One region of the Paenibacillus sp. SRL342 genome, then DNA from elsewhere that is predicted to be linked to it. Evidence: riboswitches for the same ligand, from Rfam matches in the RefSeq annotation. Region 1 holds a riboswitch; the other holds the start of a gene.
What was found. Region 1 has a riboswitch for glycine ahead of sdaAB (L-serine ammonia-lyase, iron-sulfur-dependent subunit beta). Riboswitches for the same ligand answer to the same signal wherever they lie in the genome.
Positions count from the first base shown of each region.

Region 2: it holds a riboswitch for glycine, as region 1 does, so the genes downstream of both, gcvT (glycine cleavage system aminomethyltransferase GcvT) here and sdaAB (L-serine ammonia-lyase, iron-sulfur-dependent subunit beta) in region 1, are expected to answer to the same signal.

Region 1 covers NZ_OZ481790.1:519,208-534,273, reverse strand. Annotated here, with positions in the region: gene sdaAA (L-serine ammonia-lyase, iron-sulfur-dependent, subunit alpha) at 1-732, opposite strand, end outside; gene sdaAB (L-serine ammonia-lyase, iron-sulfur-dependent subunit beta) at 722-1,411, opposite strand; glycine riboswitch at 1,551-1,686, opposite strand; glycine riboswitch at 1,691-1,815, opposite strand; gene AC4E8D_RS02555 (beta strand repeat-containing protein) at 1,950-4,283, opposite strand; gene AC4E8D_RS02550 (LolA family protein) at 4,462-5,556, opposite strand; gene AC4E8D_RS02545 (sensor histidine kinase) at 5,558-7,048, opposite strand; gene AC4E8D_RS02540 (response regulator transcription factor) at 7,045-7,755, opposite strand; gene AC4E8D_RS02535 (phosphotransferase enzyme family protein) at 7,948-8,964, opposite strand; gene pstB (phosphate ABC transporter ATP-binding protein PstB) at 9,159-9,914, opposite strand; gene pstA (phosphate ABC transporter permease PstA) at 9,927-10,814, opposite strand; gene pstC (phosphate ABC transporter permease subunit PstC) at 10,817-11,752, opposite strand; gene AC4E8D_RS02515 (phosphate ABC transporter substrate-binding protein PstS family protein) at 11,868-12,794, opposite strand; gene AC4E8D_RS02510 (hypothetical protein) at 13,032-13,253, opposite strand; gene AC4E8D_RS02505 (arsenic transporter) at 13,488-14,780, opposite strand; gene AC4E8D_RS02500 (methyl-accepting chemotaxis protein) at 14,932-15,066, opposite strand, start outside.
Region 2 covers NZ_OZ481790.1:5,465,967-5,481,032, reverse strand. Annotated here, with positions in the region: gene gcvPA (aminomethyl-transferring glycine dehydrogenase subunit GcvPA) at 1-683, opposite strand, end outside; gene gcvT (glycine cleavage system aminomethyltransferase GcvT) at 680-1,816, opposite strand; glycine riboswitch at 2,033-2,133, opposite strand; glycine riboswitch at 2,137-2,259, opposite strand; gene gcvH (glycine cleavage system protein GcvH) at 2,604-2,996, shown strand; gene AC4E8D_RS24130 (PTS mannitol transporter subunit IIBC) at 3,416-4,870, shown strand; gene AC4E8D_RS24125 (BglG family transcription antiterminator) at 4,909-7,011, shown strand; gene AC4E8D_RS24120 (PTS mannitol transporter subunit IIA) at 7,008-7,442, shown strand; gene AC4E8D_RS24115 (mannitol-1-phosphate 5-dehydrogenase) at 7,439-8,584, shown strand; gene AC4E8D_RS24110 (cysteine-rich CWC family protein) at 8,645-8,896, opposite strand; partial or broken gene AC4E8D_RS24105 (endonuclease MutS2) at 9,036-9,281, opposite strand; partial or broken gene AC4E8D_RS24100 (helix-turn-helix domain-containing protein) at 9,276-9,374, opposite strand; gene AC4E8D_RS24095 (BrxA family protein) at 9,930-10,541, shown strand; gene AC4E8D_RS24090 (BREX protein BrxB domain-containing protein) at 10,519-11,070, shown strand; gene brxC (BREX system P-loop protein BrxC) at 11,083-14,673, shown strand; gene pglX (BREX-1 system adenine-specific DNA-methyltransferase PglX) at 14,722-15,066, shown strand, end outside.

The DNA of each region.
Region 1 (15,066 bases):
ACGCACTCCGGCCAGGGCCATGTCAGCCGCAGCCAGCGCCGTGACTGCACCCAGTCCATTACGGACGATGCACGGGATTTCAACAAGGCCTGCGACCGGATCGCAGATAAGGCCCAGTGTATTTTTTAACGCCAAACCAACGGCATGAACGACCTGTTCCGGTGTACCTCCACGCAGTTCAACCATGGCACCCGCAGCCATGCCGATAGCGGAACCCACTTCCGCCTGGCAGCCACCTTGGGCCCCGGAGATAAATGAATTGTTGGCAATAACATAACCAATTGCTCCCGCACAGAACAACCCGTTCACCAAATGTTCATCCGTCCAGCCAAATCGCTCCTGTGAACTGATAAACACACCCGGGATAATACCACAGGAACCGGCTGTTGGTGTTGCCACAATCCGGCCCATGGAGGCATTCACTTCAGATACACACAGGGCATACGCCATGGCAAGTGCGGAAGCATCTCCTGAACAAGTCTCACCCTTGCGAATGTACTCGGCCATTTTTTTACCGTCTCCACCCGTTAACCCACTGCGTGATGTAGTATCTTCCGTTAACCCTTTGCGTACCGCTTCCTTCATCACCTGATAATATTCAGACATCTGCTTCACAACATCCGCTTCCGGTGTATTGGTCTCCTGAACCTGCTCCTCGATCATCAGCTGAGCGATGGTTTTGGATTCTGCTGTACAGATCGTATTCAGTTCGTGCAAATGTTTAAACCGCATCCGAATCAACTCCTCTCTTCAAATCGATAACACGAATGTCCAGCACATGGTCGAGCTCCTTTAGACGCTTGAGCATATCAGGATTAGGCACACCATCCATTTCCATCGCGGTGAGTGCTTCGCCATCACGGGCTTTCCGGTCCACCTGCATATACCCGATGTTAACCCCGGATGAACTGATCGTGGACGTCACTGACGCGAGTACGCCCGCTTTATCCGCATGCCGCAGAACCAGTGTTGGGAACTCACCACTAATCTGAACACGAAAATCATTCATCGAATGCACTGATACACTGCCACCACCAATGGATGCACCGATTAAGGAGCAGGCACGTTCTCCATGCCACAACTCAATTTTGACCGTATTTGGATGAGGAGCAGGCAGGCCACTTGTATAAAACTCAACCTCCATGCCCGCTTCCTCTGCGTATCGCTCCGCATCCGGGATACGCGGATCGTCTGTGACATAGTCCAGCAGACCGCCGATCAGTGCCAGGTCTGTTCCGTGCCCCTGATACGTATCAGCGAATGAACCGTATAACGTCAACCGGGCACGATCTGGCGTACATCCCAGCCACTGACGAGCAATTCTTCCTAACCTTGCTGCACCAGCTGTATGTGAACTTGAAGGCCCCGTCATCGACGGACCAATAATTGAGAAAACATCTTTAAATCGCACCTTGTAACCCTCCATTATTAATCATGATTCAATTTTGTAAAATGTATTCGTCATTTCGATCCAGGAGTTCCATCCACAATGACCCTTATTTAGGGTATGATGACATCAAAAAAGGACAGAAGAAGGCCTTAGGCCCTCTCTCTGTCCTCGATACCTGAGAGTTTCACGATCAGTAGTGTCTCACGACAAGGTGCACTGCCTGCAATTACAGACAAAGTCACCGGGCAGACTGATCATATACCCCTTGGGTGGCGCAGTTCGCGCACTCTCCAGAGTTGCGTCCAACGATGGTACATTTACCTGAGAGATTAACGACTGCATCGGGTGCGCAGCAGCTTGCTCCTTCGGTGCCTGGACACTAGCCATTGTGCTCAGCTAACCCAGATCTCTCCCGCTCGTTATCATCCGCTGTATTATTTTAATTCGATTCGAATGGGTATATATCTAAATTTTTGATCAAGTATACCCATAGAGTAATGCACAATATCATATATGTCAACAAAAGTGACGTGTAATTATCATAAGTTCGATGTCTATTTTAGCTGAAGCGAATAGCATTAATATTTCTCACTTCCGCTGAGGCACTAGTGACGCTTGTAGTGGTTGTAAATTGGATGCTTATCGTGTATGCGTTAGTCGTTGTAGCCGGGGCAGTATCCACGTAAGTGTTGGAGGAAAGAAACCTTAATGTGCCGGAAGCATTCCCTGTTCTGGAGATCTGCAATTGATTAATCAACACTCCGTTTCGCCTCAGATTAATGTTATACGCAACGTTCCAGTTCGAACCTACAACTACAGCCACTTGCGTACTATTATCTATTTTCACCCGTTGGCCTGCTACTACAGGTACATTAAGTGTCTGAATCGTCGTTTCAGCTACTAATGAAAGACCCAACGCCGCGGTCTGGCTATCAGCAAACAAGGAAGAGTCTGCCGGAGCCGAAGCTGCAGTTGATCCCGTAGCACCCGTTGCTCCTGTCGCACCAGTTACCCCAGTAGCTCCAGTCGTTCCCGTAGCACCTGTGGCACCTGTAGCACCAGTAGCTCCGGTCGCTCCTGTTACTCCCGTTGCGCCTGTAACACCAGTCACTCCTGTTGTTCCTGTCAATCCGGTTGCACCTGTAACACCAGTGACCCCTGTCGTTCCCGTCAGTCCTGTCGCTCCTGTAACACCAGTGACCCCTGTCGTTCCCGTCAGTCCTGTCGCTCCTGTAACACCAGTGACCCCTGTCGTTCCCGTCAGTCCTGTCGCTCCCGTAGCGCCTGTGACGCCTGTCGCACCTGTATCTCCAGTAATTCCGGTGGCTCCGGTCGCTCCCGTGACACCTGTCGCGCCTGTATCTCCAGTAATTCCGGTGGCTCCTGTCACGCCTGTTGCACCCGTATCACCCGTGGCTCCGGTCGCTCCCGTGACACCTGTTGCACCCGTTTCGCCAGTGATTCCAGTTGCTCCCGTTACACCTGTCGCACCCGTATCTCCAGTGGCTCCGGTCGTTCCCGTCACGCCTGTCGCACCCGTATCTCCAGTAACTCCCGTAGCGCCTGTGACACCTGTCGCACCCGTTTCACCAGTAATTCCGGTTGCTCCCGTTACACCTGTCGCACCTGTATCTCCAGTGATTCCAGTTGCTCCCGTTACACCTGTCGCACCCGTTTCACCAGTAATTCCGGTCGCGCCTGTGACGCCTGTTGCACCCGTTTCACCAGTAATTCCGGTCGCTCCCGTGACACCTGTCGCACCTGTATCACCAGTAACTCCCGCGACACCTGTCGCACCTGTATCACCAGTGACTCCGGTGGCTCCCGTTACTCCTGTCGCACCTGTATCTCCAGTCGTTCCCGTAACCCCTGTTGCACCTGTAGCACCAGTATCTCCAGTTGCTCCCGTCACGCCTGTCGCACCCGTATCTCCAGTAACTCCGGTCGCGCCTGTGACGCCTGTTGCACCCGTTTCACCAGTGATTCCGGTCGTTCCCGTCACGCCTGTCGCGCCTGTATCTCCAGTGATTCCAGTTGCTCCCGTGACACCTGTCGCGCCTGTATCTCCAGTAATTCCGGTCGCTCCCGTCACGCCTGTCGCACCCGTATCTCCAGTAACTCCGGTCGCACCCGTTACGCTTGTCGCACCTGTAGCCCCAGTCGTTCCTGTTATTCCCGTACTACCGGTGACACCTGTGGCTCCAGTAGACCCTGTCTCCCCTGTGCTCCCGGTGACTCCAGTCGTTCCTGTTATTCCTGTACTCCCAGTAACACCCGTCACTCCGGTAAGCCCTGTCTCTCCTGTGGTCCCCGTACTTCCAGTAGCGCCCGTGACTCCTGTCACTCCGGTAGATCCTGTCTCTCCCGTGGTCCCAGTGACACCGGTCTCTCCCGTCGATCCCGTAGTTCCTCCAGGAGGACCAGTAACTCCTGTCAGTCCTGTAACACCTGTAACCCCTGTAGGACCAGTTGTTCCCGCAACCCCTGCTGTCCCTGTAGCTCCAGTCGCACCCGTTACCCCGACTAGACCGGGGTTCGCTCCTAACAATTCCTCAGACACCAAACGATGTGCCGTTACCAGTTGACCGTTCTCGTTTTTCCCCCATACGGAAATCTGAACTTCATCCTCCGTATCATCACCTGTGATAAATATAAACTCAAATGCATCCAAATCTGCATAAAAGTCTTTTGTTATAACCTGGTTAGGCAAAACATTAAACAATTCCTCAACGTATAGTGTGCGAACACCATTCAAATAATAGCCTTGAACCAGAACGGTAGAGAAACTAGTGAGACTCCAATTGTCTAATTTCACTGTAATTCTCTGTGTAGGACGCTCACCGCTTCCCACCACTATATTATTTTCAATTGGCCCTGTTGATAAAACAGCCATCCAGCGATGCCCCCTTCTCCTGCCTCCATCACCAAATCAAGATTGTCTTCTATAAATATGCATATTGAACTGTAAACGTGAAGTTGCCCTCTTGCCAGATATCCACCACATCAAAAGGAGAATATACAAAAAAAGCTGCCGCTTCGTTTCTGCGGCAACCTTATTATTATTCTTTAGCTCATCTAGACGGTTTGGGAAGGGTCAGTTCTTCCGCCCAAGCTTGCAGCTTTGCCTTTGTCCATCCTTCGTTTTCACCCATGATAGAGTACCGCAAGCCATTCTCACTCCATGATATGTTCCGAATGCTCTTCATATATGAACCCTCGGTGTTACGAACCTTAATCTTGGCTTCATCCGGCATTAGTGTATCGTCCACATTTTCTTCTGGCATCTTGAATACCGTCAGGCTGACTTCTACCTTGTCGTTACTTACATAATACAAGGTTACTTCATCTCTGCTCAGCTCACCGTGCAATGTAGACATTTCGATCCGTGATAGTTCGAATTCTCCACTCATGTCCTGTAGGAACGGCTGTTCCAACGCTTCTTCCGCTTCCTCTAGGCTCACTTCGGAATTCTGCATCATATCGTTCAAGTCCTTCACATCGACCTCCTTAGGGATGTCAATTACGAAAGTATCCTTTGTGAATTCAGGGTCATACTGAATCGGATCATAGACCATTTCTGATTTTCCATCCCCATACGCGCTGTTTACTTTGACAATCATCCACGTTTTGGGATCTACCCAATACTCTGAAGATATGGAGAATGCGCCTTCTTCTTTTGGTGTCAATTCAATATGAATGACGTCCTGTCCATGAAGTTTCTCCTGTCCCATCATATTCACATCATGCGTAGTACGTAACCGCTCTAGTTGATCGAGCAATATTTGCTTCTGGGTTTGATTAGGTTGTTGTGACACGGATGATGCATCCATGGAATATGCTGCCCCTGTTTCTTTTTCATATATGATAATCTTCTTTCCATCATTAACTGCGTAACTGACATTGCCATTCTCTGATGTTTCCGTGCGCTTTCGTCCGGTTTCACCATCTACCCATTCCTTAATTTGCATCGTGTTAGTCAGCTTGTCATCCGCCCATATCTTCATCACACCTTCTGCATAATACGAGGCGGGTTCTGTTTCTGCTGAGACAACCTTCTCAATCATCTCATCTCCTGACATAGCCAGCATATCCCTCTCCGCGCAACCTCCAAGCAGGGCGCCTGCCAACACAGCAGTACCCAGCATCATCCATCCTTTTTTCATCATCTTATCCACCCTCTCTGCGTTTACATTCTCCATGTTCAGGCAATCGGCATGCTGCCAGCGTTCCATATCCTTCGTATGACCACATGCGCATATCCCCTCCGTGCTTTATTGCAACCCGTTTGGCTATACTCAATCCCAATCCCGAACCACCTGCATACGTCTTCTCCTCCTGATTCTGGTGTTGAACATAGGGTTCGAAGATACGAATGAGCTGTTCTTCAGGAATAGCAGGACCTTCGTTTTGTACTATGATCAATGTTGCTCCCGCCCTGTAGTTATCCAATTCAGCTCTAAGCGAAGGAATAATCCATTCAGGAAGCTCCCAATCTGAAGCAATAACCCCTAGTCCCATTACACCGTTCGTCCTTGTGTGGCGTAGTGCATTATTTATCAGATTATCTGTCAGGCGCATCAGTTGTTCGGGATGAACTCGGTACAGTTGATCTGTGCGGACATCCATCTTCACGTCAATCTGACCACGCTCGGCAAGTCCCTCATAGCTCCCAAGCAGCATATCAAAAAACTCTTCACCTTCCACCTTAACCATGGCCATCTCCGATTCACTGGAACCCAGCGCCGTATACATCTCAAGTTCACTAATCATCTGTTTCATCCGCTCCACATTTCCGAGCAGCACATCCTGATATTCCTGCCTTTCAAGGCGTTTCAGTTGACGATCACCGTTAAGTACTTCCGTATAGGCACTAATGGACATCAACGGTGTTTTCAGATCATGGGATAACGAGGCGATCATGAGCTCTTTTTCTTTTTGCTCCCTCTCCACATCGGCCTGAGTATGTCTGATCTTGTCTTGCATTGCATCAAACTGTTGGAGCAAGATGCCCATTTCATCATGACGAACAGGTACCACATCCGTAGAAGCCTCTCCCCGTGCAAAAGCTTCCATTCGTTCTATAAGATATTTCATCGGCCGAAAGAGCTTTCGGGATAGTAGCCACAGCACTGTTCCGTATAACAGGATAAAGAAAGTAGCAGCGAGACTCATGACCCAGGTAGTCCGCAAGGATATGCCTTCCAGCCAATCTCCACGCAGCATAACGATTTCGTAAATGCCCACCAACTCACCTTTTTCCCATACGGGTTTCTTCAACGAGAATGTACGATGACGAATCTGTAAGTTGTACAAATTACGATACAGCTCCGCCCCCCCAACGGTGTAAGCTCCAGCAGACCATGTACTCCCCCCTGATGTGTACACCCGAATCCCTGTTGGTAAATACAGATCAAAGTTCACCCGACCATTCTCCAATTCGGAGAGTGCAGCGAAAGCATCAGGCGAGTGCAGCTGGTACAGTCCCGGGTCAGATAAAGCCAGTTCAATAGGAGCCAATTGTCTGGACAACTCTACATATTCCGTTACGGCACGCTGATCATTGTAATAGTTATACAGGGAGTACAGCGCCCACCCAGCAGCGACAGGCAGCAGCATTACAATGAGGAAGGCAAGCATTAACCAGTACTTCAACTTCATTCCTCAGGCTCCCCCACGAACCGGTAACCACTGCCCCACACCGTCTGAATCCAGCGTGGATGATGGGGCTCGTCACCAAGCTTGGCCCGAAGGCTCTTCACATGAACTGTGACTGTACTCGAGTTCCCCGCCTCTGGCTGACTCCAGACATGTTCATACAGTTCCGCCTTGGTAAACACCCGGCCAGGATGAGAAGCAAGCAGTATGAGCAAAGCCCATTCCTTGTTGGTTAGTGCCACATGTTCTCCATGAACCTGTGCGCGCTGATTCAAATAATCAATCGATAACCCATAGTTATACTGTCTATCTGTTGAATCCGGCTCTACGCCCTGATATCTGCGGTACCTATTCAGATGAGATTTAATGCGAGCTGTAAGTTCCGTTAGACTGAAGGGCTTCGTAATATAATCGTCAGCTCCCAGCCCAAGCCCCCTGACTTTGCTCTCTTCCTCGATTCGAGCACTCATCATGAGCAGCGGAACATCGCTGATCAGTCTAATGTTTTTGCATACCGTGAACCCATCCATTTCCGGCAGCATCAGATCCAACAAGACTAATTGATAGGTTCCCTCCCTAAAGTCTTCCCAGCTCTCCAAACCGCTTGATGCCCAAGTTACCCCATATCCCTCATGACGTAGATGATCTCTCAAAATACGGGCAATCTCCGGATCATCCTCCACCAGCAATATATTCTCGCTGTCTCTCATCGCTGCTTCATCCTCCCATGACTATATTGTAGCTAAGAAAAGTTGACTCTCCTCAGAGTTTATACTTTCTTCATAAATGTCCATTAAGATCGTTATCTAATGCATGCAAAAAGAGCACCCCGATTGTTCAGGACGCCCAGGTAATATTCACAATCTTAATCCTAAGTTATAGCTCCTAGAAAAGGAAACACCTCATAACTCATAGAAGATGCTCTCGTTCTGTACATAGGGTCTACAATACTTGCTGCACAGCTTCGGCATGCGATCTTTCATCCATTCGTGCCTCGACTCGTTCGCCATCTGAAAGGCATAATAACCCAGTGTAAAGATCAACATGAACCCTTCCATCAATCGAATATCACGATCCGTCAGTGGTGCGATCTGTTGGGTATAACCGGATAGGAATATGTCACGTTCCTCCCGATTGAACATAAGTGCTGCCCCTCCGGCATCGAAAAGATAATAACCATAACCGTGTAGACAAAAATCAATCATGGATATGCCCTGCTCCGTTATCAGCAGATTGTTGCGAGTAATATCCCCATGAATGATCCCCCATGTCTCCGCATGCTGCGGGTACGTTGCCAGTTGTTCATTAATGTTCTCGAACGTTTCTCGAAGCAGATCAAAGTCTTCCGTTGTAAAAATCCCCAGTCGGACGCCTTCCTCTAACTGCCCGAGCATGACCAAGTTCTCGTGGGCATTGCCATATGCCGGCCGTACCTTTGTTCGATCTGTCTGATCCTGCTCACGCCCATATTGATGAAGCATCTGCAATTGTACCCCAAGATCATAGATCTGTTCTGTTGTCAGGCGTTCTCCCTGCTGGATGTCCCTTCCCTCAATCCACTCCAGTACTGTACAGCAGATTTCTTTCCCTGCCTCACTTGTCCATACCGTTACCCACTCTCCCGATACATTCCGTACCGGATGCTGCACGCGCAATGCTGTCGTTTCATTTAACTCATGAAGTAGATTCATCTCTGCCTCCAGCGCAGGAAGTGTATGCTGAATGCCTGTCATACTTGCATATGCGGCTTGATGGATACGTAGCAGATACTTCTGCCCGCTTGCTTCATCGACGACATGATACGTCAGATTCTCATTGTGGCGAATATAAGATACGACAGGTTTCTCAATAGTGTAGTTCTGTATAATCTGAGCTGCCATATGGTCGTAAGACATCTGATCTGTAGCGATGATCAACATCTCCTTCAAAGTAATGTAAACGTTCTCCTATTACTAAATATCGTAGCATGGTTGCTTTATATACAGCAAATTCTTCCAAAATAAAATTAAAAAAGCACAACCCCCGAACAACCGTCCAGGCATTGTGCTTTCTTTTGTCTTTATTATTTCTTAATTTCTCTGTCTATTACTCTATGTTACACTCCATGATCCAATTAACCGAAACGACCCATAATGTATTCTTGCGTCAGACGATTGTCCGGGTTCGTGAAAATATGCTCTGTATCCCCGTGCTCAACCATGCTTCCCAGATAGAAATAAGCCGTGTAATCCGAGATGCGTGCCGCCTGCTGCATGTTATGGGTAACAATAACAATCCGCAGCTCCTTCTTGAGCTCCGTAATCAACTCTTCAACTTTACCCGTAGATACCGGGTCAAGTGCAGATGCCGGCTCATCGAGCAGCAGGATCTGTGGTTCAACAGACAAAGCGCGAGCGATACATAGGCGCTGCTGTTGTCCGCCAGAGAGAGACAGAGCTGATTCATGCAGTCTGTCTTTTACTTCGTCCCAGAGCGCAGCACGACGCAAGCTTTTTTCCACAATTTCATCCAGTGCCTTCTTACTCTTCGTACCACGGTAGCGGGGGCCAAACGCGATATTGTTGTAGATGGACTTATGAAAAGGGTTCGGCTTCTGCCACACCATGCCAATCTTCTGGCGAAGCTTGATTACATCGGTTCCAGGCTCATTCAGATCGTTCCCGTCCATCCAGATATGTCCCTCTGTACGGGAACCGGCAATCTCGTCGTTCATCCGGTTGAGTGACCGGAGGAACGTGGATTTACCGCAACCAGACGGCCCAATAAGAGCCGTTACGCTTGCTTCAGGAAACGTCAGGCTAATCTGCTTGACCGCCTGGAAATGTCCATAATATATGCTTAACTGTTCCGTACCAAAAGGTATGGCCATGTTGGTTCCTCCTTATTTCGAAGCTGTCATGCGGCGGAATACAACCCGACCGATCCAGCGTGCACTTAGATTGAACGCCAGCACGAGAATGACAAGCACGGCGGATGCCCCTGCTGCCACTTCTTTGGAATCTGGCCCAATACCTTCACTGTTCACTTTCCAGATATGGACAGCAAGTGTCTCTGCCGGACGGAAAGGATTAAGCGGTGATCTTGGACTCGTGGGATTCCAATCTGTAAAGTCCAATGGTGGACTACTCATACCTGCGGTGAACATCAGCGCGGCTGCTTCACCGAAGATCCGGCCCGATGCCAGGATCGTACCCGTAATCAAGCTCGGCAATGCCACAGGCAACAGAATCGAAGTGATAATCTTCCACTTGGACAGTCCAAGCGCCAGACCTGCTTCCTTCTGTTCCTTCGGAACGGCCCGGAAGGCCTGCTCCGTTGTCCGTACCATCAGTGGCAAGTTAAAGATCGCCAGAGCCAAGGCACCCGAGATTAGGGAGAAACCAAGACCAAATTGATTTACTAACAGCAAGAGACCAAACAAACCGATAACGATGGACGGGAATGATGACAATACTTCAACGACCAGACGAATGAAGCTGGTAATCTTGCCTGGCTTGGCGTATTCCGCCATGTAAATCCCGCCACCCCATCCGAGTGGAATGGTAACAATCAAGGTCAGGACAAGCAAGAATACGGAGTTGAAGAGCTGTGGACCAATCCCGCCGCCACCCTTAAGCAACTGTGGTGCGCTTGTCAGGAAGTTCCAGCTAATATGCCCAATGCCTCTATACATGATGAAGCCAAGCAGACCGAGCAATAGAATAACAATGAACAGGGCCAGTACAACGATAACGGATGTTGCAATTTTATCTACCGTCTTTGCCTTCATTTTCATACCCGGTTTCTCCTTTCAAGCAGGCGAACCAGAATGACGAAGACAAATGTCATCACCAACAGGACAAGCGCCATACTCCACAGTGCATTGTTATGAACAGAACCCATCGTGGTGTTACCCATGCTGAGTGTAATTACACTTGTTAATGTTGAAGCTGATTCGAGCAAGGATGTTGGAACATGCGGTGCATTACCGATAACCATCTGTACAGCAAGAGCCTCACCAAAAGCACGGGCCATACCCAAAACGACACCTGTCAACAAAGCTGGCAAAGTGGTTGGAATAATGACACGGTAGATGGTTTGCCAGCGAGTGGCACCCAGTGCGTAGGAGGATTCACGCAATCCTTTTGGCAACGCGGACAAGGCATCTGCCATAATACTTGTCACCGTAGGGAGAATCATTACAGCGAGAACAAGACATCCGGCTGCAATCCCGACGCCTGTTCCACCAAAGATACTGCGAAGCAAAGGTACGATGACACTCAGACCGATAAATCCGTATACAACGGATGGAATTCCGGACAAGAGTTCAATCGCAGGCTGCAAGATCTTTTTGCCTTTACCCGGAACAATCTCTGTCATGAATAGCGCTGCACACAGGCCAAGCGGACTTGCGATCAATGCTGCAAGCAAGGTTGTAATGAAAGAACCTGTGATGAACGGTAATGCCCCGTAGAACGCAGGTTCTCCGGTCGGATTCCACGTTTTTCCACCAAGGAATTCGCTGATGCTTATTCCATTTTGGAAAAATGTCGATAGTCCCTTGGACGCTACAAAATAAACAATGGAAAACATGACAACGATCAGGAAAACGACACAAATCGACGTATAGATCCGTCCCGTCCACTCTTCCCAATAATGTTTCTCTTTTAAGGGCCGGCGCGGTTTCAACTTGTTATTCATTACCGTTCCCCCTTCGGTCTGTTCCATAACAACCATCCTTCTATAGTAGAATTAATGCAAAATATGGGATTATTTTAGAGCAAACCGCGTAAAGAGGCGGGACCTAAGTCCGCCTCTTTCGCTGTATGCGCAAGTTCAAAGATTACTGAACCACATTACCTGCTGCATCGCGTTTTACTTTCATACCTGACATTGGAATGTATCCAAGTTCTGTCACGTCGTTTTGTTGAATTTCGTCACTCAAGATGTAGTCCAAGAATGCTTTTGTTGCTGCATCAGGCTCACCTTTTGTGTACATGTGCTCGTAAGCCCATACTGGATAAGTTCCTGCTTCTACGTTCTCAACTGTTGCTTCTACACCTTCGTATTTCAATACTTGCAAGCTGTCATCCAAGTAAGACAAGGCGAGGTAACCAATAGCACCTGGCGTTTCAGATACCAATTTTTTTACGTTACCAGAAGAATCTTCTTGAATCGAACCTTGGATATCACCCATTTTTGCACCCAATGCATACTTCTCGAAAGTTGCACGAGTACCGGAACTGCTCGGACGGTTTACAATAACAATTGCTTTATCCGCGCCGCCAACGTCTTTCCAGTTCGTTACTTTACCGGAGAAGATGTCGACCAGTTGTTGCTTCGTCAAATCTTCTACACCTGCATCTTTGTTGCTAACTGGCGCCATAGCTACTACTGCTACTTGATGGTCAACCAATTCTTTTACTTTGGCTTCGTCCTCCAGTTTCTCTTCTGCAAATACATCAGAGTTACCGATTGTAGCTTGTCCGTCAGATACTTGTGTCAAACCAGTACCACTACCGCCACCTTGAACTTGAACCGTTACGTTCTTATATTCATCAACTGCCATAAATTTCTGTCCAGCTTGTTCAACCAGAGGTAGCAATGCTGTCGATCCGACTGCCAGAATGTTACCGCTAAGCTCAGTAGCAGCTTCTCCTGATCCATTGCTTGCGGCACCCTCTGTACCAGCGTCATTTTTCGATCCGCATGCTGCGAGAACCAGTACGAACGTTAAGGTCATCAAAATAAACGGCAACTTTTTAAACATGTTTTGTTTTCCTCCCCCAATGTAGTGATGGCGTTTTGTGAATTTGTTTGTTCACCATCAACTCTTTACTCATTGTAGTTTCAGTATGTCATCTTAAAATCAGTGTTTTGTAAACGCAATGTTAAAAATATCGGCAGCATTTTGAAATATCTGGGATTCAATCTGGCGCTGAAGTGGTCGCTATGGGAATGGACGTTGTTTTAATCCGTATTGTGTCCAGATTTCCATGAAAAAAATTTACTTATAGATATATGAAGTAAGCTGATACCCTGAGTGGCCGTTCCGGTTACGGATCGTTCTTCTGATCGCTGTTGTCTCCAAATTTCTTTGATCAATAATCTTAATTGTTGAAATTCGGATACAAAGGCGAACGCTTCGCTTCTTCAGAATCGATACCGTCCCCTCCACTACGATCGCGGTTTCCCTTCGCTGTGTCAGTGCTCGTTGAATCTCAGGCATCTCAATCTCCTGCCTGGGAAGTAGGCAAAGAAGGCCAGCCCTATAGTGGGCTGGCCTTATGTAAATGCTTTGTTGATTCTTTGATAGAGCAAGAAAATCTGTTTCTTCTATAGAAGTTACAAAAGCAGGAAATAAAAAAACTGCCTCGCTGCCAGTGCGTAGCACCAGCTGTGAGAGCAGCCTTTTACATTACAACAGATTATCTTATTCATACTCAATGTAAAATCTAATTTGCTAACCTAGAATCCATAACCACAATGCCAACCCGGCCAGGGTAATTAACATTGTCGGGATCGTCAGGATGATACCTGCTTTGAAATAATACCCCCATGTGATCTTCACACCTTTGCGGGATAACACGTGCAGCCACAGCAATGTGGCAAGTGATCCAATCGGGGTCATTTTGGGACCCAGGTCGGAACCAATGACATTGGCATAGATCAATGCTTCTTGAATGATACCTTCGGTATGTGCGCCCTGGATGGCTAGCAGGTTAATCAACACGGTCGGCAGGTTGTTCATCACCGATGATAATACAGCAGCGATAATTCCCATCCCGAGCGAAGCAGCCAGCAAACCATGCTCTGCTATGGCATCCAGCCAGCGGCTCAGATGATCCGTTAACCCTGCATTACGCAGTCCATATACGACGATATACATGCCCACGGAGAACACCACAATCGACCATGGCGCTTCCTTGATTACCCGTTTCAGATCAACAGCCTCGCTCTTGCGTGCCAATAAAGCGAACAGCAACGCAACGGAGCCAACGATAACCGACACGGGAATCGGCAGAAACTCACTGGATGCATAGGCAACCAACAACAGCCCAAGCATGAACCAGGCGATTCGGAACATCCGTGGATCACGTATCGCTTCCTTCGGGTCACGTGCAGCGGAGATGTCGTAGCGAAGGGGGATGCTTTTGCGATAGAACAAAAACAACATCCCCGTACTCGCTACGATTGAGAACAGATTGGGTACAACCATGCGTACCGCATACTCCACAAAGGTGATACCAAAGAAATCGGCCGATACAATGTTAACCAGATTGCTGACGACCAGCGGTAACGACGTGGTATCGGCGATAAACCCACTCGCCATCACAAAAGCCAGCACCATACGCTCATCAAACTTCAATGCACGCACCATTGCCAGCACAATTGGCGTCAGAATAAGCGCGGCACCGTCATTCGCGAACAGAGCAGACACCGCGGCTCCCAACAGAATGGAGTAGAAAAACAGTCTGCGACCGTCTCCTCCAGCCAGCCTCGCCATATGAAGCGCAGCCCATTCGAAGAAACCCGTCTCGTCGAGAATGAGAGAAATCATAATAATGCCGACAAAAGCCAGCGTTGCATTCCATACAATGGATGCCACATCCGAGGCATCGTTTAAGCTGACGACTCCACACAATAGGGCAAGTAATGCCCCACCAGAGGCAGTCCAACCGATACCCAATCCACGAGGTTGCCAGATCACCAAGGTGATCGTCACTACAAAAATCAGTATTGCTACGTATACCATAGAGCCTCCTGCTGTACCCTGTATCAATATATTATTTATATGCGCGGAATAACCAGACGATATATTTATACAGGGCAACAGGAACATTGTCTATCTTTATTTTCTTCTATTATAAAAGATGTGGTGAATTATGGCGTTCCAATGTTAGATTTTATTCTTTGCCCTTATCCTTCGGTGTGTCCTCCACCATCTTGAACATGCCAAGCAATCCTTGTAATTGTTCCGCCATGCTATTCAGATGTGCCGAGGATGATGCAATCTCTTCTACCGATGCCAGTTGTTCTTG
Region 2 (15,066 bases), 2.3 Mb from region 1:
GCAGCCTGCTTTACATTTTCCACGGCACCAAAGAAGTTTGGACTCTGGATCATGACAGCAGCGGTATCGTCGGATATGGCTGCTTGCAGGGCATCCCAATCAGTGACGCCATCCTTATAACCAATCTCGACAATCTCCAGACGGAGTCCGTGCGCATATGCCTGCAATACCTGACGGGCTTCCGGATGAACGGTACGGGATACGATGAGCTGTTTGCGACGAGTTGCTGCTGCGGCGAGATTACCGGCTTCCGCAAAAGCTGTTGCGCCGTCATACATGCTGGCATTGGCTACAGCCATACCGGTTAATTCACAGATGTAGGATTGAAATTCGAAAATGGCCTGTAGTTCACCTTGGCTGATCTCAGGCTGATAAGGTGTGTAGGCAGTGTAAAACTCGGAACGGGAAATGACATGATTGATGACGGAAGGAACATAATGATCATATATGCCAGCGCCGAGGAAGCTGGCGTGTGTTTCGAAATTGGCGTTGGCGCCGGCTTGTTTGGACATGTGACGTGTCAGCGCATATTCATCAAGTTTGGAGGATACGGGCAGCTCGCCCTGATAACGAATCTCCTGCGGAATGTCCTGAAACAGATCCTCCAGCGTACCCACACCAATGGTTGCGAGCATGGCGTTCTGATCTTGCTCAGTCATGGGAATGTAACGGTGCTTGCTCATGCTTGATCAGCTCCTTGAGTAGGTGTCTTCGACGTACGTGTCCGTTTATGAAAAGGGGTCTTCACGACCTCGGCTTTTAATTTCTTGCCGCGAATCTCAATCTCAAGCGGGGTTCCCAGCGCAGCGTATTTGCTGTCGATGAGGGCAAGCCCCAGATTACGCTTCAATGTAGGTGATTGCGTGCCTGTTGTCACTTCACCGATCTGTACGCCTTCGGCGTAAATCGGATAGTGGGGGCGGGGAATACCGCGCTCCAACACTTCGATGCCGACCAGTTTGCGGGCGGGCCCGTCAGTTTTTTGCTGTAACAAGGCTTCGTGTCCGATAAAAGGTCCGGCATTCAGCTTCACAAACATACCTACGCCAGCTTCGAGTGGAGAGATAGTTGCCGACAATTCCTGTCCATACAGAGGGAGCTTTGCTTCAAAGCGCAGTGTATCCCGAGCACCGAGGCCTGTGGGTACAAGTCCGTGACCTTCACCGGCTTGCATTAACCCATTCCAGACCACAGCGGCCTGATCTGCAGGAACATATAGCTCAAAGCCATCTTCACCGGTATAACCGGTACGGGACAACAGTAATTTTACTCCACATACTTCAGCATCCTGCACAAAACGAAACGGTTCAATCGAGCTTACATCCGTATCTGTAACTTTTCCGATAATGTCTACAGCCAGTGGACCTTGCAAGGCGAGTAGCGCCGTCTGCTCCGAATCGTTGGTCATGCTTACGCCGGGAATCAAGTGCTCTTGCAGCCACGCCCAATCCTTGTCGATGTTGGAGGCGTTAACCACAAGCATATAATGCTGATCTTCCAGCTTATACACGAGCAGATCATCCACCACACCGCCATCTGGATAACACATCAGGGTGTACTGGGCTTGATCGGGAACCAGCGTGGTCACATCATTGGTCATCATTTGTTGCAAAAACGCTTCAGCCTGCTCACCCTGTACCGTGAATTCGCCCATATGGGATACATCGAACAGTCCCGCGCGCTCGCGTACCGCTTCATGTTCTTTCTGGATTCCGCTAAATTGTACCGGAAGCTCCCAGCCTCCAAAATCAATGCACCGTACGCCTTCGTATTGCTGATACAGTGGGAAGAGTGGTGTTCTAAGCAAATCGGACATCAAATCACCTCGTCATGGGCCGTGAGCCGGCCGGATATACAATCGTGGATCAATGAACCAGGGTATTTTTAAATTTCCAGCTAGATAATTTCATCACATAAGTATGGTAAGGCAGCTATGGCAGCGCCGTTCTACATCCTGTTTTTCGTTTTTTGGGAAAAAGGAAAAGGACAGGCCAAAGAATCGGCATGCCAAGTAGCACGCTGTATTCTAAGGCTCTGTCCCTTGTACCTGAGAGTTACCCCGCTGCGTTGTGCAGCAGGTTTCCCCTTGGGTGATCATAACGCCCGCACAGGGCGAATAGATGCTCTCCAGAGTTGCGTCCCGTAAAAGTCCTTTTGCCTGAGAGATTCACCTCCGCTTATCGGTGGTTTACTCCTTCGGCGTTACCTCATGTACATCCCGAATCGGGTGTCACGGGTAATCTCTCCCTTTACATTCATCCGCGGGTATTACATAGTCCAATAAACATATTTACTCTTTTCATTAAAACGTGAATCCACTACCGATGTCAAGAACGATATCATAGATAACAATTTAAAACCGAATATTTAATCTGTTTTCTATGTTATTGTTCGTGTATTTATAAAGAGTGCGCTTACTATTCTAATATTCACCAGTATATGAAGAAAGAGTGTAATCCGGTTACAGGATTTAGAGGTGTTCAGTAAATAAATTGTGAGGTATATTGACATTTGATTCATAAATATCATACGCTATGTTCTGGGAAAAAGGTTAAGGTCAAAGAACGCATGCACTCATTTAATGAAAAGCGAGGCGGATATCGATGAGCGAATTGAAAAGTGATTTCCTGTACAGTGAAGAGCATGAATGGGTGCAAACCGTAGGGGAGGATACTGTACGTATTGGCATTACCGAGTTCGCACAGCATCAGCTGGGTGACATTGTGTTTGTGGAACTGCCTGACCTTGAAACCAATGTAAAAGCAGAAGATAGCATTGGAACGATCGAATCGGTCAAAACGGTTTCGGACTTGTTCTCTCCCGTCACAGGTTCAATTATTGCAGTTAATGATTCGTTGCAGGATTCCCCTGAACTTGTGAACAGCTCTCCTTACGAGGAAGGCTGGATGATTGAGATTCGTGTTGAGGGAGATCTGACAGCAGCATTGTCTACATTGATGAATGCAGACGCGTATCGGAAACATACGGAAGAATAGTTTTAACGAACTTGTACTTATTAACATATATTTTATAACCAAATGATATGAGCTTCATATTGTTTCGACCTGTGTGAGCCTGATGCTTGCACGGGTTTTTTGTGCTTTCCAAGAATGGTTTTGAATGTGGATTGAAGCAGATTGTGGATGTAAATCACCTGATTGGACCAAGCTATAGGTTAGAAAATGATTCTGGAAATGATAAAAGTCATAGGCGGAAAAAGCCTTGTGTATCAAGGGGTTGAGTCATTATGCATCGATTAAAACGATTACATAACCTAATGTTGTCATCATTGTTCATGACGAAAGTACGCTTTCATTTCATTGAACAGGAGAGCATTCTCGCTTAGGATTACAACAGGGGAGAAATGATACCCCTTTCATAAATCATAATCACTTGATCCAAGGAGGATAATACAATGAGTAATTTGGACCAATCGTCCAATTCCAAAGGTGGGCTACGGGTAGGGGTTCAGCGCTTCGGCCGATTCCTGAGTGGTATGGTCATGCCGAATATGGGCGCATTTATCGCCTGGGGATTAATTACGGCTCTGTTCATTCCAACAGGCTGGTTCCCTAACGAGACGCTTGCCCAGCTAGTCGATCCGATGATCAAATATTTGCTGCCACTGTTAATTGGTTACACCGGGGGTACGATGGTGCATGGTCAGCGCGGTGGTGTCGTGGGTGCCATTATGACCATCGGGGTCATCGTGGGTAGTGATATTCCAATGTTCCTCGGTGCCATGATTGCCGGACCACTGGCAGCATGGATCATTAAAAAGTTTGATAAATCCATTGAAGGTAAAGTTAGAGCCGGATTTGAAATGCTGGTTAACAACTTCTCAGCCGGTATTATTGGCGGGATCTTGGGGATTTTTGCGCTACTGGGCATCGGGCCTGCTGTAGAAGCGATTAGCAAAGTATTGTCTGCCGGGGTACAAGGCTTAATGAATCTGGGCTTGTTACCGCTGGTCAATCTAATCATTGAACCAGGTAAAGTATTGTTCCTGAACAATGCAATCAACCACGGGATTCTGACACCGATTGCAACAGATCAGGCAAGAGAATTAGGGCAATCCGTTTTATACATGCTTGAATCGAACCCGGGTCCGGGACTTGGTATCTTGCTTGCTTACTGTTTCTTCGGACGCGGAATGGCCAAATCTTCTGCACCGGGTGCTGTTATCATTCATTTCTTCGGGGGAATTCATGAGATCTACTTCCCTTACATTTTGATGAGACCGATTCTGATTCTTGCCGCAATTGCGGGTGGCGTCGCAGGTACATTAACATTCATGCTCACTGGAGCAGGACTTGTTTCGGCACCATCACCGGGTAGTATTATCGCGTATTTCCTCTTAACACCAAAAGGTGGATACCTGCCGATGCTCGCAGGGGTGCTTGTAGCAGCAGTTGTATCCTTCCTGGTTGCAGCAGTGTTGCTGAAAACGGGTAAACAAAAAGACGAAGATCTGGAGTCCGCATCCAGTCGGATGAAAGACATGAAGAGTCAAGGAACCGTGCCAAACGCTGGTATTACGGCTAATCAACGTGAAGCAGACAGAGTCGCAGATATGGCTTCTTCTACAGTGAAAACAGATGTGAAGAAAATTGTCTTCTCCTGTGATGCAGGCATGGGGTCGAGTGCCATGGGCGCTTCCATTCTACGTAAGAAGATGAAGGCAGAGGGGATTGACGTTACGGTGACCAATACGGCTATCAGTGATATCCCACCGGATGCAGATGTGGTAATTACACAACAAGTATTGACCGATCGTGCCCGCTCCGTAGCGCCGAACGCAGAACATATATCCATCGACAACTTCCTAAAAAGCCCGGAATACGATGCGCTCGTTGAACGTCTAAAGTAATTGCACGCATTCGTTTTCCCTGAGCCGGAGGCTGAGATATGAGTATTACCAAAAGACAACGTGAAATCGTGGAGTTTCTGCTGGAGCATCCACATGAAGTCACTGCCGGCGAAATCGCCGTTGAAGTAAAGGTCAGTACCCGAACGGTTCACCGGGAGCTGCAAATGATTGAACAATGGCTTGAACCTTTGGGCATGAGGCTGGAAAAAAAATCAGGAACCGGTATCCGAATCGATGCCAGTTCCGATGATCTGGCTGTATTGCGCAAGCAACTAGAGGGTAAAGAATATGTAGAGTTTACGCCAGAAGAGCGTAAGCTCTTCATGCTTTGCATCTTGCTGGATGAACCGGAGCCTGTAAAGTTACTCGCCTTGGCTTCGGATCTGAAAGTGACCGTATCCACCGTAACCACGGATCTGGACGATCTGGAGTCACGGATCCGTCAGGCGGGACTAAAGCTGGTTCGCAGACGTGGATATGGCGTCAAGATTAACGGAAGTGAGAAAATTCATCGCACAGCCATAGCTGCACTTGCTCTCGAATTTTTGGATGAGTCCGACCTGTTCGGAAGACAGCCAGAACAAGGGGGCTCCGTCGTAAACCAAAAACTGTTGGATATGATTGGACACGGTGATGTGCTTACGGTCGAAAATGCGTTATGGCAACCAGACATCGAATGGCTGGAGAACATCCCGGAACGCCAATACATGAAGCTGCTGATTCAATTATCCGTCGCGGTTGTACGTATTCGTAAAGGCTTTGGCATTGGCCGTATGTCTCCACAAGAGAACACGGGAGATAAAGTTGCAGAGCAAGATGAGATGAAGGTTCCACCTTATATGGCTTCCCGCTTGTGTGGTGTGTTATCCACCCAACTGGGACTGACATTCTCCCAAGATGAGCAAGCTTATTTTCACAGACTATTAATTGAGACAGAGCAGCGGATTCACTCTTCACGGCTGTTGCCAATAGACGACTTGATATTACTGGACAGGGTACATTCACTGATTGATCAGATGCAGGCGAGAACACATTATGCCTTTCATGAGGATCGGTTGCTTCGTGAAGGTCTGCTTGGTCATATGCAACCTGTAATGGAGCGAATTGAAGGGCAACAGATGATTCGTAATCCGCTACTGCAGCAGATTCGCAAGGATTATGATTCACTCTTCGAAGAAGTCAAACAATCCGTGCATCAAGCTTGGCCAGGTACTGACGTTCCGGATGAGGAAATTGGTTTCTTAGTCATGCACTTTGGCGCTTCCATCGAGAGGTTACGTGCATTGAAACGGGAGATCAGGGCCATCATCGTGTGTACAAGCGGAATCGGATCATCACGCATGCTTTCCAGCCGATTATCCAAGGAGATTCCCGAAATTCGGATCATGGACAGCGTGTCCTGGTATGAAGCTGCCCGGATGCCTACAGATCAATATGATCTGGTCTTATCCACTGTTGATCTGCCGATGGATGAGCATCAGTATTACAAAGTAAGTCCACTGCTTACGGCGGAAGAGAGCGAACGTCTGCGTCATTTTATCCGAACAACAACATTACAACAACAGCATAATAAGCCCCGTGAAATAGAGGTTCAGACGACAAGTCGTTATTCTGACCCTGACGGAATGGAAGCTATTTTAGTTGAGATCGTCCGAATTATTGGAAAGTTTCAGGTGTATCCGCTGGATAACCAAGATATCGGATTCTATAAAACGGTGTATGCGATGTGCAACGTACTCCATGGATCTGGTGTGTTGAGGGAACCGGAGGAGGTCGCAAAACGGTTGGAGGCACGTGAGGCAGTGGGGAGTCAGAAGATTCCCGGCACAAGACTTGCGCTGTTTCATACACGCAGTGAGGGGATCTACAGGCCGTCCATTAGCTTGTTTCAGCTCACTGAGCCACTCCTTCGTACGCCGGATGATCCGGCAGGAGTTACCCATGTCCTCTTGATGCTCGGTCCCAGAGAATTATCCAAGGAAAGCCTGGAGGTTCTCAGTGAGATCAGCGCCCTGTTATTACAGGAAGAAATGATTACATTGCTGGAAAAGGGAATCAGGGATGAACTCATTCATTACCTGTCCCAGGAACTCGTTGGATTTTATCGCAGTAAAACCGAAATTGGAGGTCAACCATTATGAGTATGTTAACAACAGATAAAGTCATCATGAATGCGACGGCTCAGGATAAATACGAAGCGATTCGCATGGCAGGACAGATTCTGAAGGATGCGGGACATATTACCGCTGATTACATTGAGAAGATGATTGAACGTGAAGAGATTGTCTCAACCTATGTAGGGAACGGCCTTGCGATCCCACACGGTACAAAGGAATCCAAAGCTTTCATTTTATCCACAGGTATCTCTGTCATTCAGTATCCACAAGGTGTTGATTTTGGCGAAGAAAAGGCTTATATGGTCATTGGTATCGCGGCTCAAGGCGGGGAACATATGGAGATCTTGACTAGCATTGCGGTGATCTGTGCTGAGGATGAGAATATGGAGGCCCTGCGTCTGGCGAAAACAGCCGAAGAAGTTATCGCTATTCTGGAAAGTGAAATGGAACTATGAAGGCTCTACACTTTGGCGCAGGTAACATTGGACGTGGGTTCATTGGATTGATTCTCTCCCGTGCAGGGTATGAGGTGATTTTCTCCGACGTGAATCAGGACTTGGTAGCAGCTCTTCAGGAGCAGGGACAGTACACGGTGGAACTGGCTAACGAGAGCAAGGATCAGGAGACCGTTACAGGTGTAAACGCAATCGATGGGACTCAGCTAGAAACGGTTGCCCAAACTGTGGTGGAAGCTGATCTGATTACAACCGCAGTGGGTGTGGGCGTGTTAAAACATATTGCACCAGGGATTGCGAAGGGACTTGAGAAAAGACTGAATTCCGGTCCTGCTCAAAACCCTCTTCACATTATTGCTTGCGAGAACGCCATTGGAGCCAGCACACAATTGAAAGAGCATGTATATGCTCTGCTTGATGAAAAAGTACGTTCCCTTGCAGATCAGTATGTTTATTTTCCAGATTCAGCCGTAGACCGGATAGTGCCTATTCAGCATCATGAAGATCCGTTGCATGTACAGGTTGAGCCTTTTTACGAGTGGGTAGTTGATCGTTCCCAGATGGCTCCTGCATTCAAACCGGTTGAGGGCATTGTATATGTCGATGATCTGGAGCCGTATATCGAACGGAAACTGTTCACTGTTAATACAGGACACTGCGTTGCAGCATATATCGGTAATGTGCACGGGTATGACACGATTCAAAAGGCTATTGCCAACGAGAAGGTGAAATCGATTGTCTACGGTGCTTTGCAGGAAACTGGAAAAGTTCTGGTGAAGCGTTTTGCATTCAACCCGGAAGAACATGAGCAGTATATTGTCAAAATATTGGGACGGTTTGTCAACCCGTATCTCACCGATGAGGTCACTCGTGTTGGTCGTTCCCCGCTGCGCAAGTTGTCCCCAAATGATCGTCTGGTTCGCCCGGCCCTTCAGGCATATGCGGATGGAACTGATACGACTTATCTGGCTATGGGTATGGCAGCAGCCTGCAAGTTCGATGTCTCCGATGATCCGGAAGCAGTTGAACTACAGGACATGATCCGCGAGAAGGGGATTACAGCTGCGCTCCACCATTATACGTCCATGGATGAGCATCATCCGGTGCTTGAACAGGCTGTTGCCCAGTATAACCAAATGTAAGAACAGTGGTAGCAAGCTAACAGTATTGATGAGGCATAATGAAGAAGAGCCATACAGTTATTAACTGTGTGGCTCTTCTTTTGGTTGGCGTTTATCGGCATAGTCGTCCAAACAGCGTTGACATATGCAGGATTTTCGGCGCTGCTCTGGCGGAATGCGGTCAAACACACCCTCGGGGAAAGTAGCCCGGTTACACCAGCATTCCGAATGAGGATGTCCTGCGGCATAGGAACAGCGATTAGCTTCCCCGCATAATGGGCAGACAAGAACATCGATATGGATGTGCTCTTGATCGTCTTGTTCTGCAGACATACAGTTCTTCCCTCCCTGTGGAATAGCTACGAGCTGAAGTTAAACATACTGGTCCCAGTATAACAGAAATGTGCTTCTGATTATGGATTTCACTGTGTATATATGACTTCCAGTTCACTACATCTGTTTCTCCCATCGGCTATTCTTCAGGCGGTAATTCGATTTGGAGGCCTTCCACATGTTTGCGTCCCATCAACTTACGTTTCTTTCGATTTTCCTTTGTTTCTAGCACAATGTCCAAGTCATAATCTTCACCCGGATAAAGCTCATCGGCAGATATATGCAGGGTCAGGCGTTTCTTATGGATTTTGACTTTGCGTCCCCGCAGCATGACCCCGATATTTCCACGGCTATCCTCCACATCACAGACGATGCCTGACTGATTGAATTCTTTTGCGAGGCTTCTTGAACTCTGACCTTGCCGATGGAGGATTTCGAGCTTGCTGCGCTCAATTATGCTAAGATGTCTGTAGCTCATGGTGGTTGTTGTGGTGACTTCATTCTACACGAATCCGGCATGAGCCATTTTTTATTTATTTCCAGCGGGTGTCGCACTTCATATTACAATCCGTCATATATGAATAATGATTGTGCTATACCCAGATTAAATCACCACTATTTGGGAGTTAAAACCTAAACTTATATGTGATAAATTTAATAAGCTTTATTTGAGGCATTTCACCAATTAATCCAAACCTTAACGGGGTGTTCGCTTGAAAAGAAAGATCATATATATCTTAGGCATTTTAATCGTTATCATAGTTGATCTATAGATGCAGTAATGTCAGTGATAACAGTAAGATGTACTTATAATCATTAATTTTCAAACTGATGTCCGGAATGTGTTTTGAAATGTCCTGGTTAGGAGTAAGTGACTGCACGCTCCACTTTGTTTAGATGCTTCACCAATATATGAGGTGTGCTAGTAAATTCGAGGAAGGTTTCACTCACTATTTCAGAATATTAATCAAATATCAAATTGTAAAGGCAATCGTTATACTTAAAGAAAGAATAAAACGGAGGTCAATAATATATGGAGTACTCTGCAGGAATAACAAGTGAAAGATGGTATCAGCATGACATTGAGTATGTTTTGTCCTTATTAGAAAAAGACCTAGGACGAGAAGAAATTCGAGAATTGGTACTACAAGAAAATCCATTTTTAGTGAAAACAGAGGCTGCCTTACAAAAACGATTTCAGTTAGCTTATAAAAGAGCTATTAGTTTATCTAAAGAGCTTAGAAGCTTCTATTTATCAGGAACTAAATATGATCAAAGAGCTTTAATTTTATATACATTTCTAAAAATTTATCGGTATGCATATGAAAGCTTATATGAATTAATTATTTATCGCTATCAACAAAAAAATAAGAAATTGATTTTAGCCCATTTAGAATCATTTATGGGAGAAAAGGAGCAACATTCTGAAAAAATTGCAAACTGGAGCGAAGTTTCGAAGAAAAAGGTCAATAATACACTTCTTTTGTTTTATAATTCTAGTGGTATAATTGACCTAAATGATGGGGTCTACTCAATTACACCATTACATGTAAGTCCACAATTAAAAAAATACGCAATCAAAAATGATCCATTATTAGCAGCGATGATTACGTTACAGGTAGGTGGAAATATTGACGATTTATAAACGACTAGAACAATTAGAAGTACGAATTCATCAAGAGGGCTTTACTAAGCCCACTGGTATCGGCAGTGAAATTCCACATTTCGTATTTGATTATCCAGCAGAAGACGAATTGATTGTTCGTACATTTAAAGAAGGTTTACTGAAACGTTCGCTATTAAATATCAAGGAAATCAATTTATTTCAGTTTCTGCTCACATTATTTGAAGACGATTTAGAAGAACTCATTGAATTGGCAGAAGAAGAGGGGTATGAGGAACTATCTCAAGCTATTCAAACGGTACTTGAAGACCGCACGCTGTTAGTAGATAGCTTTATAGAACAAGCTGAAGATGCCGAACTAATATTTATTACAGGGGTGGGTACAGTGCATCCATTTATTCGTTCTAGCCATCTATTAAAAAAACTGTCTAATCATGCGTATAGAAAACCGCTAATCTTGTTCTACCCAGGACATTTTACGGGCCTCGATTTACGTTTATACAATCTATTCCGTCACGAAGACGAATATCAACTTACACGAATTTCATAGGGAGTGCTTTAAATGATCATTAAAAGTATTTTTAAAGAAGATATTAATCGTCCCATTAATGGTGTCGTACAGGCAGGGCAAATAGACGAAGAAACAATTTATACGGAGTTAAGGGAATACGTTGTTACTGATGAGATTTTAAATAGTTTAAAAGATTTTTATAATAACTATGAAGGTGTTTACAAAGTACATACAAAGGATGTAGGGGTATGGATTTCTGGCTTCTTTGGATCCGGTAAATCGCACTTTTTAAAGATTCTTTCCTACTTACTAGATAACAAACAAATTAAAGGTCGTGCACCATTCGAGTATTTTGAATACAAAATTAAGGATGAAGAGTTATTAGCTGCCATGCGTCGAATTGGCGGTAAATCATCTGATGCATTACTATTCAATGTTGGCTCTGAAGCAAGTACAAATGCGACACGCGCCAGTAAAGAAAGCATCATTGAAATCATTTTACGTATTTTCAATGAGCATGTTGGGTATTCAACGACACTTTGGGTGGCTGATTTTGAACGCCAATTAGAGCGAGAAGGGAAGTACCTTGCTTTTACAAATAAAATTGAAGAACTGTACGGCGAAACGTGGTCAAACTATCGCTTAAAATTCCGTATGCGTTTTGGAAAAATGATAGCAGCATTATCAGCGGTTGGTTACGACGAAGCATCCGCTGATTTTATGGTTCGCAATGCACAAAGAGAATTTAGCATTTCAGCGAAAGAATTAGGTAAACTAATCGCTGAATATTGCCAGTCAAAGGGTGCAGATTACCGTTTAGTATTCCTAATCGATGAAGTAGGTCAGTACATCGGTATGGACAACAATTTAATGCTTGATTTACAAAATGCAGTCGAAGAAATTGGTGCTGCTACAAATGGACAAGCTTGGATTGCTATTACATCACAAGAAAGCATTAAATCTGTAGCAAACGTTGTCGATACAACGAGCTTCTCGAAAATCCAAGGCCGCTTTAAAACACGTATTAATCTATCCAGTTCCAATACAGATGAAGTATTAAAGCGTCGTCTACTTGAAAAGTCAGAAACAGCTACCAAAACATTAGAAGCGATGTATGAGCCGAATGAGCAATTAATTCGTAACCGCTTATCTTTTGATAAAGAGAAAACACAATACAACTCAGCTTACCGCACCACTGAAGAATTTGTTGCGATTTATCCATTTGTACCTTATCAAGTAGAACTATTACAAGCTGTACTTGAGAAAATCGGTATTCACGGTGAAGGAAGTTCATACGCGTCACGTGGAGAACGTTCATTATTGAAATCATTCCAAGATGCAGCGATTAAGCATAATGATGATGAGCTTGGCACATTAGTAACGATGGCAGAATTTTACCCAACGATTCGTCAGCACTTAGAGTCAACGATTGTGCAAACAATAACGAAGGCCGAAAGTAGAGCTGCTAATAATGAAGGGCTTTACGCAGCAGATGTTGATATTTTAAAAGTACTTTACTTAATTAAAGGAATTGATCATATTCAAGCAACACCAAGTAATATTACGGCTCTCCTTTTAACACGTATCGATGCTGAGCAAAACGAAACAGCCATTAAAGAATCGTTAAGTCGTTTAGAGCAAACGATGTTTATTGAAAAACATGCAGATGGTACGTACTCATTCCTTTCTGATGAGGAACAAGAAATTAATAGTGAAATTCGAAATGTAGACATAAATTTGAGTATTATCAAGGCAAACTTAGCAGAAACATTTTTCACTGAAATGTACAATAAATCGAAATTCACAAATAATAAAGGTTTTATCTTTGAATACAATAAACGCTTTGATAACTATTCAAAGTCGAATATGAAATATCCGTTAACCATGCAAGTCATTACAGGTTCTATGTCACCAGCAGAAGCAGCTTTGCAATCTGCTGAGGGACATATGGTTGTGTATTTAAACGAAGAACTAGTGGCAGAGGCGGAAGAGGCAATTCGTTTATCGGAGCAAATTCGTCGATACGTATCTTCAAAGCGTAATGCAAGTACAACACAAGCCCAGCACCGTATTTATGATGCGAAATTAGCGAGTGTCGATGATTATGATCAAAAAGCAAAAGAGCTATTGGCAAAAGCATGTGAATTAGCAATTTTTTATATACAAATGCAGGAGCGTACATTCCGTGGGAGTTTTGAAAAGAAAGTAAATGATGCATTTGAAATGCTCGTCCAAAACACATATAAGTATTTAGAATATATCGATGAGCCAATCCTGATGAAGAATGTGACATTGGAATGGAAACGTATATATGAGCAAGGAATTCAGCAAGATTTGCTAAATACAACAGGGAATATTCGTGCTTATAATGAAGTGCTTCGTTATTTAGAAGAACTGATCCGTTTACATCAAAAACCATCATTAAAAGAGGTACTAGATAAATATAGTCAAGTGCCATACGGTTGGACAGAAATTGATACGATTGGCATTTTGCTAGCGCTAATGCATGACAATAAATTGAAATTTACGATTACAGATGAACTATTTAGTCCAACTATCGCAACTGATTTCTATACAAAGTTAAATCGCACAACAGATCGCGACAAAATTCGTGTAGTACCCGAAATTGAAGTCGATCCGAATGTACGTCGAGACTTTATGGCAATTTACAAAGAATTGTTTGGTCGAATAGATGGTGGAGTTTCTTATCAAGATTTTGCAGATGCTTTAAATGAAGCAATGAACAAATACTTTAGTAATCCGCTTCAAAACATTACAAATCGTTATCAACAAGGCAATTCGGCGCAATATCCATACCCTGAATATACGAAAGTAGTCGCCATTTCAAATGCTATAAAACGCTTAATGCAAATACGTGACCCAGAGCAGCTAGTGAAGGCGTTTATAGAAGCAGAGGATGATCTGATTGACGCTCAAGAACAGCTTGAAGATTTATCGGGCTTCTACTTAAATTCACCAATTAAGCGCTTTGATGAAGCGGTACAGTTTTTAAACGCGATTCATAATGATTTAACACATACACAGTCGGACGAAGTGAATTTATTAAGAAAACAGCTTACGGATATTTTAGTAAAGACACAGCCGTACCGTGATATTCCGTTAATTCCGTCAATTATTGAAAAGCTACAGCAGACAATTGCGAATGAAGTAAATGCCCATAAGCAAGCAGTTAGTACACAAATTACTCAGCTGGAACAAAAATTAAGTGAGCTTAAAGAATACTATTCAAATAACGAGGTGGTACGTAGCTTAATTTCTGAAAGAATGCCTCAATTTACGAATGCATTGCAGCAACTATTGGAAGCTGATAGTTTAATGATGATTCAAATGAAATTAAACGAGCTACGAGATGTGACAACACAAATTCAACAAGCGGCAAAACAAAAAGAAGACGAATTGCTTCGTGTAGTGAAGAATCCTGTATATGAAACATCAACTGAACCTACACAACCGACAGTTGTACGGGAAAAAGGGACGAAGGTTATTTCATCACAGACACTACGTGGCATGTTAGTGAAAACGGAAATCCAAACACAGTCAGAATTAGATGATCTATTAGCAGGGTTAAAACAACAGCTATTAAAAGAGTTAAAAGACAATACGTTAAAATTTGATCTATAAAAGGGAGGGGGTGACCCCCTTCTTTACTTACTAGAGGTGAGCAAAATTATGAATAAAACAGCATTAAAAAACTTCGCAACTTGGTCACGTCGTAAATTAATTGAGCAAGTTCAAACAAAAGCACTCTTATATGGAATCGATGAAAAGAATGGTTTGCATATAGAAGAACAGTTTGGACAGCTATTAATTAATGGATATACGTACCCGTTATCGATGAAAAGCGCATTTACGGCTTTAAAAAAGCAATTAGATCAAAAAGGTTATAAACAACTGCTTGAAGAAGCAGCGTACACATGGTTTAACCGAATCATTGCTATTCGCTATATGGAAGTACATGAATACTTACCAGAGCGAGTGAATGTGTTATCTAGTAGTATCGGACGAGTAGATCCG